2 regions of the Enterobacter sp. C3_dUdeg genome follow, and region 2 is predicted to be linked to the other one. Evidence: predicted binding sites of a transcription regulator. Region 2 holds the regulator's gene; the other holds the start of a gene.
The links. The regulator CRP, encoded in region 2, controls carbon source genes, mostly activating them, when cyclic AMP is high. The targets are predictions, from matches to a motif close to ATGTGANNNNNNTCACAT.

Region 1 (5,061 bases), on a different contig from region 2:
GCGGTGGCAGGGTTGGGTTAAACGCGGCGTTTTCCGCGTAGCTGCCGCTAAAGATCCGGCCATCGCGGCACTGCAGCGCCACGCCGCTCGGGGACTTGCTGTACGGCGTGTGGCTTTTGTTGGCCGCGCGAATGGCCGCCTGGCTCAGGTCATCGCCGGACAGGGCGTAACCGTGGTCCTGCTCGTCCATCAGCAGCGTTTTGATCTCCAGATCTTTCGGGCCAAACGCGTCAGGCAGATAATCCCCCAGCGTGTGCGGCGCGCGGCCCGGCAGGTTGATGCGCAGCTGCAGCCCGCTGTTCAGCTCGTTCATAAACTGACGGCAGTGGCCGCAGGGGGTGTAGTTAACGGTAATGGCGCTCAGGGCTTTTTCACCGCGCAGCCAGGCGTGGCTGATGGCGCTCTGCTCGGCGTGAACCGTTTGCTGCATGGTCGCGCCCAGGAACTCCATATTGCCACCGAAGTACCAGGTTCCGCTGACGCCGCGCGCAATGGCCCCGACGTTAAAGTGGGAGAGATCGGCCCGCGCGCAGGCGGCAGCCAGAGGAAGCAGTGCGAAAGCCAGCGCGTCTTCTTCCAGTCCCGTTGCCTGTTTCAGCATCGTGACCTGCTCCGCGGTCAGCAGGGCGGGGAAGTGTGCATCTGCCAGAACGGGAGCCAGGGCTGACTGCAAATTCTCTGCAAGCTGGGCGAAAGCAGCTTGAAAACGTGGGTGCATGGCGTTTGCCTCATAAAGGTTAATGGATCGGTAGTTTACGGAGCCGTCAGGGCTTTATATGTGATCCACTTCTCATTATGTATGCAACTTATGAAATCAAAATGAAATTTGCGCGACGCATCGCAAATTTTAGCCCATCACCGCCAGAATCAGCGGGAAAATGAACGGGGCCAGCAGGGAGGTGATAATCCCGCAGATCACCAGCGCCAGGGAGCTAAACGCCCCTTCCTGATAATCCAGCTCCGCGCAGCGGGCGGTGCCCAGGGCGTGGGAAGCTGTTCCCATCGACAGCCCCCGTGCCGCTTTAGTGTGAATACGCATCCCGTTCAGCAGGGTGTGACCAAACACCGCACCCAGAATACCGACGAAAATGACGCACATCGCGCTGATGGCCGGGATCCCGCCGAGGCTGCCGCCGACCGCCATCGCGATAGGCGTGGTCACCGATTTAGGCAGGATAGAGGCGGCAATTTGCGGGGAGGCCCCCATCAACAGCGCCACCGACGTGCCGGTGATCATCGCCACCAGGCTGCCCACAAAACAGATGGTAATGATGGATTTCCAGCGGGCGCGGATCTGATGGAGCTGCTCGTATAAAGGAAAGGCGAGCGCCACAACGGCAGGCTGCAGCAGGTCGTTTAAAATTTTGCTGCCGGCAAAGTAGCGTTCGTAGGGAATGCCGGTGAGCAGCAGGAACGGAATAATTACCACCATCGCCACCAGCAGCGGGTTCAGCAACGGCATTTTAAAACGTGCGGCAAGCTTGCGCGCGGCGAAGAACACCGCCAGGGTTAACGGCAGCGACCACCAGATATTGGCCATCATTTTTTTGTTTTCTCCCCGACCACGTTACGTTCGCCATGCACCAGATGCGAACTCCAGCTCACCACAAGGAAAACCACCAGCGTACTGACCGCGCAGGAGACCACAATCGGGCCGAACTGGGCCTTGAGCAAATCAAAATACTGCATGACCCCGACGCCGATGGGCACGAAAAGCAGCGCCATGTAGCGAATGAGGACGAAGCAGCCGGGGTTGACCCATTTTGCGGGCAGGATTTGCAGCGCCAGCAAAACGAAGAGGATCAGCATACCGATAATGCTGCCGGGAATGACGATCGGCAGCAGCGACGCGATGAAAATCCCGGCGTACAGGCAGGCGTAAATTAGGACGAATGCGCGCAGATATTGCCAGATAATATTCAATGATTTGCTCATGGTGATAGTCCTTGCTGAAACGCATTCATCATACAATTAAACCTAAAAATGTGCCACGGATCACATCATGAAATTTGAGCATACCAGACATTCCAGAATGGAACGTCTGGTATCACCGCACAGGGGCAGGCTACAGTTTAGAGGAAAGGGCGTGCGGTGGCGAAGTGACGAGCCAGAGAAATGCCACTGAGTCAGGCCTCGCGTTGGGCGGCGAGTTTATCCAGAAAAGAAAACAGCACCTGGTTCATTTCGCGATAATCATGCGAGCGTAGTTTTTCCGCCGTTTCGACAAAACGAAATTCAGCCGCGCGGCTGAGATCGTTCTGCGAATGTTCAATCAGCAGCTCAACCACCTCCGGCGTCAGTTCCATATGACACTGAAAACCGTAAACCCGTTCGCCATATTGCACGATCTGACGGGGGCAGCCCTCGCTGTAAGCCAGCACTTTAGCCTGCGGCGTCAACCCTGGCATGTCGTTATGCCAGTGTCCGACGTTCAGCTCGTGGCCAAAATCCTCAAACAGCGGGTTCGCCTTGCCAGCATCTGTGAGCCTGACGGGAAATTTGCCGATCTCTTTTTCCGGGCTATGGCAAAACGCTGCGCCCAGCGCTTCACCGATAAGCTGCGAGCCCAGACAAACGCCAATCACCGTTTTACCTGCCTCTATTGCGCGGCCGATGAGCCGCATTTCCGCCTGCGCGTCAAACCAGGGGCACTCCTGAAGCGTGGTGGCAGGTGACTGCGGGCCTCCCATGATGATAAGCAAGTCTGTGCTCTGCAGATCCTCGGGTAACGGATCGCCCTGATAAACTCTGGAGTAGCTCATACTACAGCCGCGATTTTCCCCCCAGACTTCATATGCGCCTGGCGCTTCGAAATATTCATGAATGATAAAATGAATGTGCATTGCGTCTCTCTCCGGTTACGTGTACAAGCAGCATCATAAGAGGAAGGGAGGAATGTGAAATGCCAACCGTTATCGATAAAACGCCAATTCACGACGATGCCATCGGATGGTCCAGAGGGGCTATTAGCTATACGCGCGGCGAAGTGGATCCCCCTCACCAGCATCCACAGGGGCAACTTTTGTTTGCCATCAAAGGGGTGATGCTGGTCGAAACCGGCAATAAGCGTTGGGTCATACCGCCACAGCGCGCGCTCTGGATCCCTCCCTTTCAGGAGCATACCTACAGCGTGTTATCCGCAACGGAGCTCCGCGCGGTCTGGTTTAGCCCCGCGCTGATATCGCAATGCCGATCTTTTAAACGGAAAGAAGAGGTTCACGTGATTATGGCGACGGCGTTGTTCAAAGAGCTGATTGCCGGGCTGTTCAGTGCGCAATACCGGCCAGCCAGCCAGCGCAGCATGGCCGTTTTGCTGCTCGAAATCCTCAGCGAGGCGCAGCAGATTTCGGCCGAATTACCGATGCCCGTGGATGAGCGGTTACATCGCGTTGCCTGTGACATCATTGCCAGCAATTTCTGGGACGTTTCGATGGACAGGCTGGCGGAACAGGCCGCGATGTCTGAACGCACATTCTCACGCGCCTTTATCAAAGATACCGGCTTTAGCTTCCGGGCCTGGCGACAGCGCGCAAGGATTTGTGCCTCGCTGGATCTGCTCGCCAACGGATACCCGGTTAAGCAGGTGGCCTGGATGCTGGGGTTTTCCGGGCAGGCGGCATTTGCGGCGGCGTTTCGCGCCATTGTGGGGGCAACGCCGGCTGACTTTCTCCCTGAACAGAAGCGCTTCCCAGCGATATAGAGAGCGGCTACTATAGCGCGTCTTTTTTCACAGGTACTGCTATGCGTGTTTTACTGGCCCCAATGGAAGGCGTGCTCGACTCCCTCGTGCGCGAGCTTCTGACCGAGGTGAACGATTACGATCTCTGCGTGACGGAATTTCTGCGCGTGGTCGATATGCTGTTGCCGGTAAAATCCTTCTTCCGCCTGTGCCCCGAGCTGCACAACCAGAGCCGGACCTCTTCCGGCACGCTGGTGCGTATTCAGCTGCTCGGCCAGTATCCCGAATGGCTGGCGGAAAACGCCGCCCGCGCGGTTGAGCTGGGCTCTTACGGGGTGGATCTCAACTGCGGCTGCCCGTCGAAGCTGGTGAACGGCAGCGGCGGCGGGGCGACGTTGCTGAAAGATCCTGAGCTGATTTACCGCGGCGCGAAGGCCATGCGTGAGGCCGTGCCTTCGCATTTGCCGGTGACGGTGAAGGTGCGCCTGGGATGGGACAGCGACGCGCGGCAGTTTGAAATCGCCGATGCGGTGCAGCAGGCCGGGGCCACCGAGCTGGTGGTGCATGGCCGCACCAAAGAAGATGGCTACAAGGCCGAGCGCATTAACTGGCAGGCGATCGGTGAGATCCGCAAGCGCCTCACCATTCCGGTGATCGCCAACGGTGAAATCTGGGATTATGAGAGCGCGCAGGCCTGTCTGAAGGCCACCGGCTGCGATGCGGTGATGATCGGTCGCGGCGCCCTGAATGTGCCGAACCTCAGCCGGGTGGTGAAATATAACGAGCCGCGAATGCCGTGGGAAGACGTCGTCACGCTGCTGCAAAAATACAGCCGACTGGAAAAGCAGGGCGATACCGGTTTGTATCACGTCGCGCGAATTAAACAGTGGCTGAGCTATTTACGCAAAGAGTACGATGAAGCGCTGGGATTATTTCAGGAAATTCGGACATTGCAGACTTCGTCTGATATTGCCCGGGTGATTCAGTCAAAATAATAAGCGTTAAATTGCTCACACTTTTTTAAATCAGAAAACAGTTCAGGTTTTCAACGTGGCGCGACGGTGTTAAGGTGCCACTGTTTTCAACGCAGGATTGTTACTGGTTAACAGGCAAAACCTAAGCGTTTCACAGCATTTTCGCTGTGGAGCGCTTAGGTTTTTTTTTGCCTCTCGTTTACGCAGGAGAGAAATTTGGCTTAGCGCTTTTTACTGATTTTAAAAAAATGAAATATCGACAGGAAATAGAAAAATTTCCTGCGGCCGGTTACGCACAAAATACTCAATCACAGGTTGTTATTATGGCATATAAAAATAAATTCTTTGCGCTCGCCTTATTAGCGATATCCCCGCTGTCGGTGGCGCAAGACTGGAACGGAACGGTAT
Region 2 (5,061 bases):
GCCGATGCGATTGACTATTATCGTCAGTGCAGCGCCATGCCGCTGCTCAGCAAGATCACGCAGCCAACGCTGATTATTCATGCCAAAGATGACCCATTTATGGATCATCACTCGATCCCCGCTCAGGAATTCCTGCCCGACAACGTTCACTATCAGTTGACCGAGCATGGCGGCCACGTCGGGTTTATCGGCGGCACGCTGCGCCGCCCGAAAATGTGGCTTGAGGCGCGAATTCCTGACTGGCTGACCCCTTATCTGGACGGTGCAAAATGATTATTCCCTGGCAGGATCTGGCTCCCGAAACGCTCGATAATCTGATTGAAAGCTTTGTATTACGCGAAGGCACCGATTATGGTGAACAGGAACGCTCGCTTGAGCAAAAGGTCAACGATGTTAAGCGCCAGCTGAAAAGCGGCGACGTGGTGCTGGTGTGGTCAGAACTGCATGAGACGGTCAATATCATGCCCCGCAACGCGTTTCACGGCTGATCTTCCACCCTTTTCAGTCAGGGAGTTGCTATGTCTGCCAGACACCCGGTTATTGCCGTTACGGGGTCGAGTGGTGCGGGAACCACCACCACCAGCCTCGCATTTCGCAAGATTTTCGCCCAGCTGAATCTCCGTGCGGCGGAGGTCGAAGGCGACAGCTTTCACCGCTACACGCGTCCGGAGATGGACATGGCCATTCGTAAGGCGCGCGATTCGGGTAAACACATCAGCTACTTCGGCCCGGAGGCCAATGACTTCGGCCTGCTGGAACAAACCTTTATAGAGTACGGTAAGAGCGGCAAAGGGCAGTCCCGCAAGTATCTGCACACCTATGATGAAGCCGTACCCTGGAATCAGGTGCCGGGAACCTTTACCCCGTGGCAGCCGCTGCCGGAACCCACCGACGTCCTCTTTTACGAAGGATTGCACGGCGGCGTGGTCACGCCTCAACACGACGTGGCGCGCCACGTGGATCTGCTGGTCGGCGTGGTCCCTATCGTTAACCTGGAGTGGATCCAGAAGCTGACGCGCGACATGAGCGAGCGCGGCCATTCGCGAGAGGCGGTGATGGACTCCGTGGTGCGCTCCATGGAGGATTACATTAACTTCCTGACGCCGCAGTTCTCCCGCACCCATATCAACTTCCAGCGCGTGCCGACGGTGGATACCTCGAATCCGTTTGCCGCTAAAAGCATCCCGTCGCTGGACGAGAGCTTTGTGGTGATCCATTTCCGCAATCTCGAAGGCATTGATTACCCCTGGCTGCTGGCAATGCTGCAGGGCTCGTTTATTTCACACATGAATACGTTAGTCGTGCCGGGCGGAAAAATGGGGCTGGCGATGGAGCTCATCATGACGCCGCTGGTGGAGCGACTGATGGAAGGGAAGCAGATCGCGTGAGCATGTTCCCTCTCCCTGTGGGAGAGGGTTAGGGTGAGGGCATCAACACGCACGATGCCCCATCAATCACGCCTCGATCACTTCATACGAATGCGTGATTTTTACCGCTTTCTCCAGCATTAACGCCACCGAGCAGTACTTCTCCGCAGACAGGTCCACCGCACGCGAGACCGCCGCGTCTTTCAGCTCTTTACCGGTGACCACAAAGTGCAGGTTAATATGGGTGAACAGGCGTGGCGCCTCTTCGCGACGCTCTGACGTGAGTTTAACCTCACAATCCGTCACGTCATGACGTCCTTTTTGCAGAATCGACACCACATCAATTGCGCTGCATCCGCCTGCCGCCATCAGCACCATTTCCATTGGGCTGGGTGCTTTATCGCCGGAGTTACCGTCCATCAAAATCTGGTGTCCTGACGCGGACTCGCCCAGGAACGTTAAACCTTCAACCCATTTCACGCGCGCTTGCATATTCATTAACTCCAACGTTGCATTTTTGGTGACAGATTACGCGTGCGTTACATTTATCGCAATGGAAGGCGACCTGCATCATGCTGAAGCGAGACACCAGGAGACACGCGGCGAAAGCTATGCTAAAACACTCAGGATGCTACAGTAATACATTGACGTTACACGTGTATGCAGAGGACATCAAACTTTACTGGCTGCGAAACGTTACGGTAGCCGACTTCCCAGGGTATGGGTAAGAATTCGATTGCAACCCCAGAGTCCGGATGCATCTGATGACTCTGGTGACAGCTTATAACAGAGGATAACAGCGCATGGTGCTTGGCAAACCGCAAACAGACCCGACTCTCGAATGGTTCTTGTCTCATTGCCACATTCATAAGTACCCATCGAAGAGCACGCTGATTCACCAGGGTGAAAAAGCGGAAACGTTGTATTACATCGTTAAAGGCTCGGTGGCAGTGCTGATCAAAGATGAAGAAGGGAAAGAGATGATCCTTTCTTATCTGAACCAGGGCGATTTCATCGGTGAACTGGGCCTGTTTGAAGAGGGCCAGGAACGTAGCGCCTGGGTTCGAGCAAAGACAGCATGTGAAGTGGCTGAAATTTCTTACAAGAAGTTCCGTCAGCTGATTCAGGTTAACCCTGACATCCTGATGCGTCTTTCTTCCCAGATGGCGCGCCGTCTGCAGGTCACGTCAGAGAAAGTGGGTAACCTCGCCTTCCTGGACGTTACCGGCCGTATCGCACAAACCCTGTTGAACCTGGCGAAACAGCCAGACGCCATGACCCACCCGGACGGCATGCAAATTAAAATTACCCGTCAGGAAATTGGTCAGATCGTCGGCTGCTCCCGTGAAACAGTGGGCCGTATCCTGAAAATGCTGGAAGATCAAAACCTGATCTCCGCCCACGGTAAAACCATCGTGGTCTACGGAACGCGTTAATTCCGCTTAAACGGCGTGCCATCGCAAGGTGTCACGCCGTTTTTGTCTCTACTCCCCATGTGGCGCAGGCTGATCTATCACCCGGAAGTTAACTACGCACTGCGACAAACGCTGGTGTTGTGTCTTCCTGTGGCCATAGGCCTGATCCTCGGACATCTTCAACAAGGCCTGCTGTTTTCCCTCGTGCCCGCCTGCTGCAACATCGCCGGTCTGGACACGCCGCATAAGCGTTTTTTCAAACGCCTGATCGTTGGTGGCTGCCTGTTTGCGGGCTGTAGCCTCGCCGTACAACTCCTGCTTGCCCGGGATATCCCGCTGCCGCTGATCCTGACCGTACTTGCGATGACCCTTGGCGTCACGGCGGAAATCAGTTCGCTGCACGCTCGCCTGCTTCCCGCCTCGCTGATTGCGGCCATTTTCACGCTGAGCCTCGCCGGGAACATGCCGGTGTGGGAGCCGCTGCTGATCTACGCCTTGGGGACATTATGGTACTGGCTGTTTAACTGGTTTTGGTTCTGGCTGTGGCGTGAGCAGCCGCTGCGTGAATCCCTGAGCCTGCTCTATGTGCAGCTTGCGGATTACTGCGAAGCCAAATACACCCTGCTCACCCAGCATACCGACCCGGAAAAATCCTTACCGCCGCTGCTGACGCGCCAGCAGAAGGTGGTGGATCTCATAAGCCAGTGCTATCAGCAGCTGCATATGCTCGCCGCCAACAAGAACCACGAGTACAAGCGGCTGCTGCGCACCTTCCAGGTCGGGCTGGATCTACAGGAGCATATCTCCGTAAGCCTTCACCACCCGCAGGAGGTGCAAAAGCTGGTCGAGCGCAGCCACGCCGAAGCGGTGATCCGCTGGAACGCGCAGACCGTCTCGGCACGCCTGCGCGTGCTGGCCGATGATATTCTCTATCACCGTTACCCGACGCGCTTTAACATGGACAAGCAGCTGGGCGCGCTGGAGAAAATCGCCCGCCAGCATCCCGATAACCCGGTCGGCCAGTTTGCCGCCTGGCACTTCAGCCGCATCGCCCGCGTGTTGCGCACGCAGCGCCCGCTTTATCCCCGCGACCTGATGGCGGATAAGCAAAAACGGCTTCCGCTATTGCCCGCGCTCAAAAGCTATCTTTCTCTTAAATCGTCCGCTCTGCGCAACGCCGCAAGGATCAGCGTGATGCTCAGTACCGCCAGCCTGATGGGTATGGCGCTGCACCTGCCGAAACCCTACTGGATCTTAATGACCGTGCTGTTTGTCACCCAGAACGGCTACGGCGCCACGCGGGTGCGTATTCTGCATCGGGCTGGCGGAACGCTGGCCGGGCTGATCATTGCAGGCGTGACGCTGCACTTCCACGTGCCGGAAGGCTATACCCTGGCAGGGATGCTGGCGATTACGCTGGTGAGCTACCTGATTATCCGCAAAAACTACGGCTGGGCGATGGTGGGCTTTACGGTGACGGCGGTATATACGCTGCAGTTGCTCACGCTCAATGGCGAACAGTTTATTGTCGCCAGACTGATTGATACCCTGATCGGCTGCCTGATTGCCTTTGGCGGCATGGTCTGGCTGTGGCCGCAGTGGCAGAGCGGGCTGCTGAGGCAGAACGCCCACGACGCGCTGGAAGCCGACCAGCAGGCTATTCGCCTGATCCTGAGCGACGATCCGCAGCCCTCCCCGCTGGCCTATCAGCGGATGAAGGTCAACCAGGCGCACAACGCCCTGTTTAACTCGCTCAACCAGGCGATGCAGGAGCCGGGCTTTAACTCGCACTATCTGGCAGACATGAAGCTCTGGGTGACGCACAGCCAGTTTATCGTCGAGCACATTAACGCCATGACCACGCTGGCGCGCGAGCACACGATGCTGACGCCGGATCTGGCGCAGCGCTATTTGCAGTCGTGTGAAATTGCGTTGCAGAGGTGCCAGCAGCGTCTGGAGTATGACGCGCCGGGCGAGTCGGGCGACTCAAACATTCTGGAAGCGCCGGAGACGTTGACCCACGGGCCAATGAGCACCCTGGAGCAGCATTTACAGCGCGTTCTGGGGCATCTGAACACCATGCACACCATTTCGTCGGTGGCATGGCGTCAGCGTCCGCATCACGGCATTTGGTTAACGCGCCGGCTAAAGCGAACCGAGTATTAGCCTTTTACGATCTTCTCGACCGCTGCGGCAAAGCGGGTTAAACCGTCTTCGATGTCTTTGTCTTCTACCACCAGCGACGGCGCAAAGCGCATCACGTCAGGCCCGGCATTAAG

Region 1: a site for CRP is predicted at 1,984-2,001, ahead of AC27FC_RS00820 (CidA/LrgA family protein). Genes of this name have one in related genera too.

What each region holds. Positions count from the first base shown of each region.
Region 1 is NZ_BAAKFX010000001.1:182,927-187,987, forward strand. Features, by position in the region: gene cdd (cytidine deaminase) at 1-718, opposite strand, end outside; gene AC27FC_RS00815 (CidB/LrgB family autolysis modulator) at 848-1,543, opposite strand; gene AC27FC_RS00820 (CidA/LrgA family protein) at 1,540-1,935, opposite strand; gene AC27FC_RS00825 (type 1 glutamine amidotransferase) at 2,127-2,843, opposite strand; gene AC27FC_RS00830 (AraC family transcriptional regulator) at 2,903-3,700, shown strand; gene dusC (tRNA dihydrouridine(16) synthase DusC) at 3,742-4,674, shown strand; gene AC27FC_RS00840 (carbohydrate porin) at 4,977-5,061, shown strand, end outside.
Region 2 is NZ_BAAKFX010000005.1:40,385-45,445, forward strand. Features, by position in the region: gene AC27FC_RS14015 (hydrolase) at 1-273, shown strand, start outside; gene AC27FC_RS14020 (YheU family protein) at 270-488, shown strand; gene AC27FC_RS14025 (phosphoribulokinase) at 519-1,388, shown strand; gene AC27FC_RS14030 (OsmC family protein) at 1,455-1,859, opposite strand; gene crp (cAMP-activated global transcriptional regulator CRP) at 2,171-2,803, shown strand; gene AC27FC_RS14040 (YccS/YhfK family putative transporter) at 2,861-4,948, shown strand; gene argD (bifunctional acetylornithine/succinyldiaminopimelate transaminase) at 4,945-5,061, opposite strand, start outside.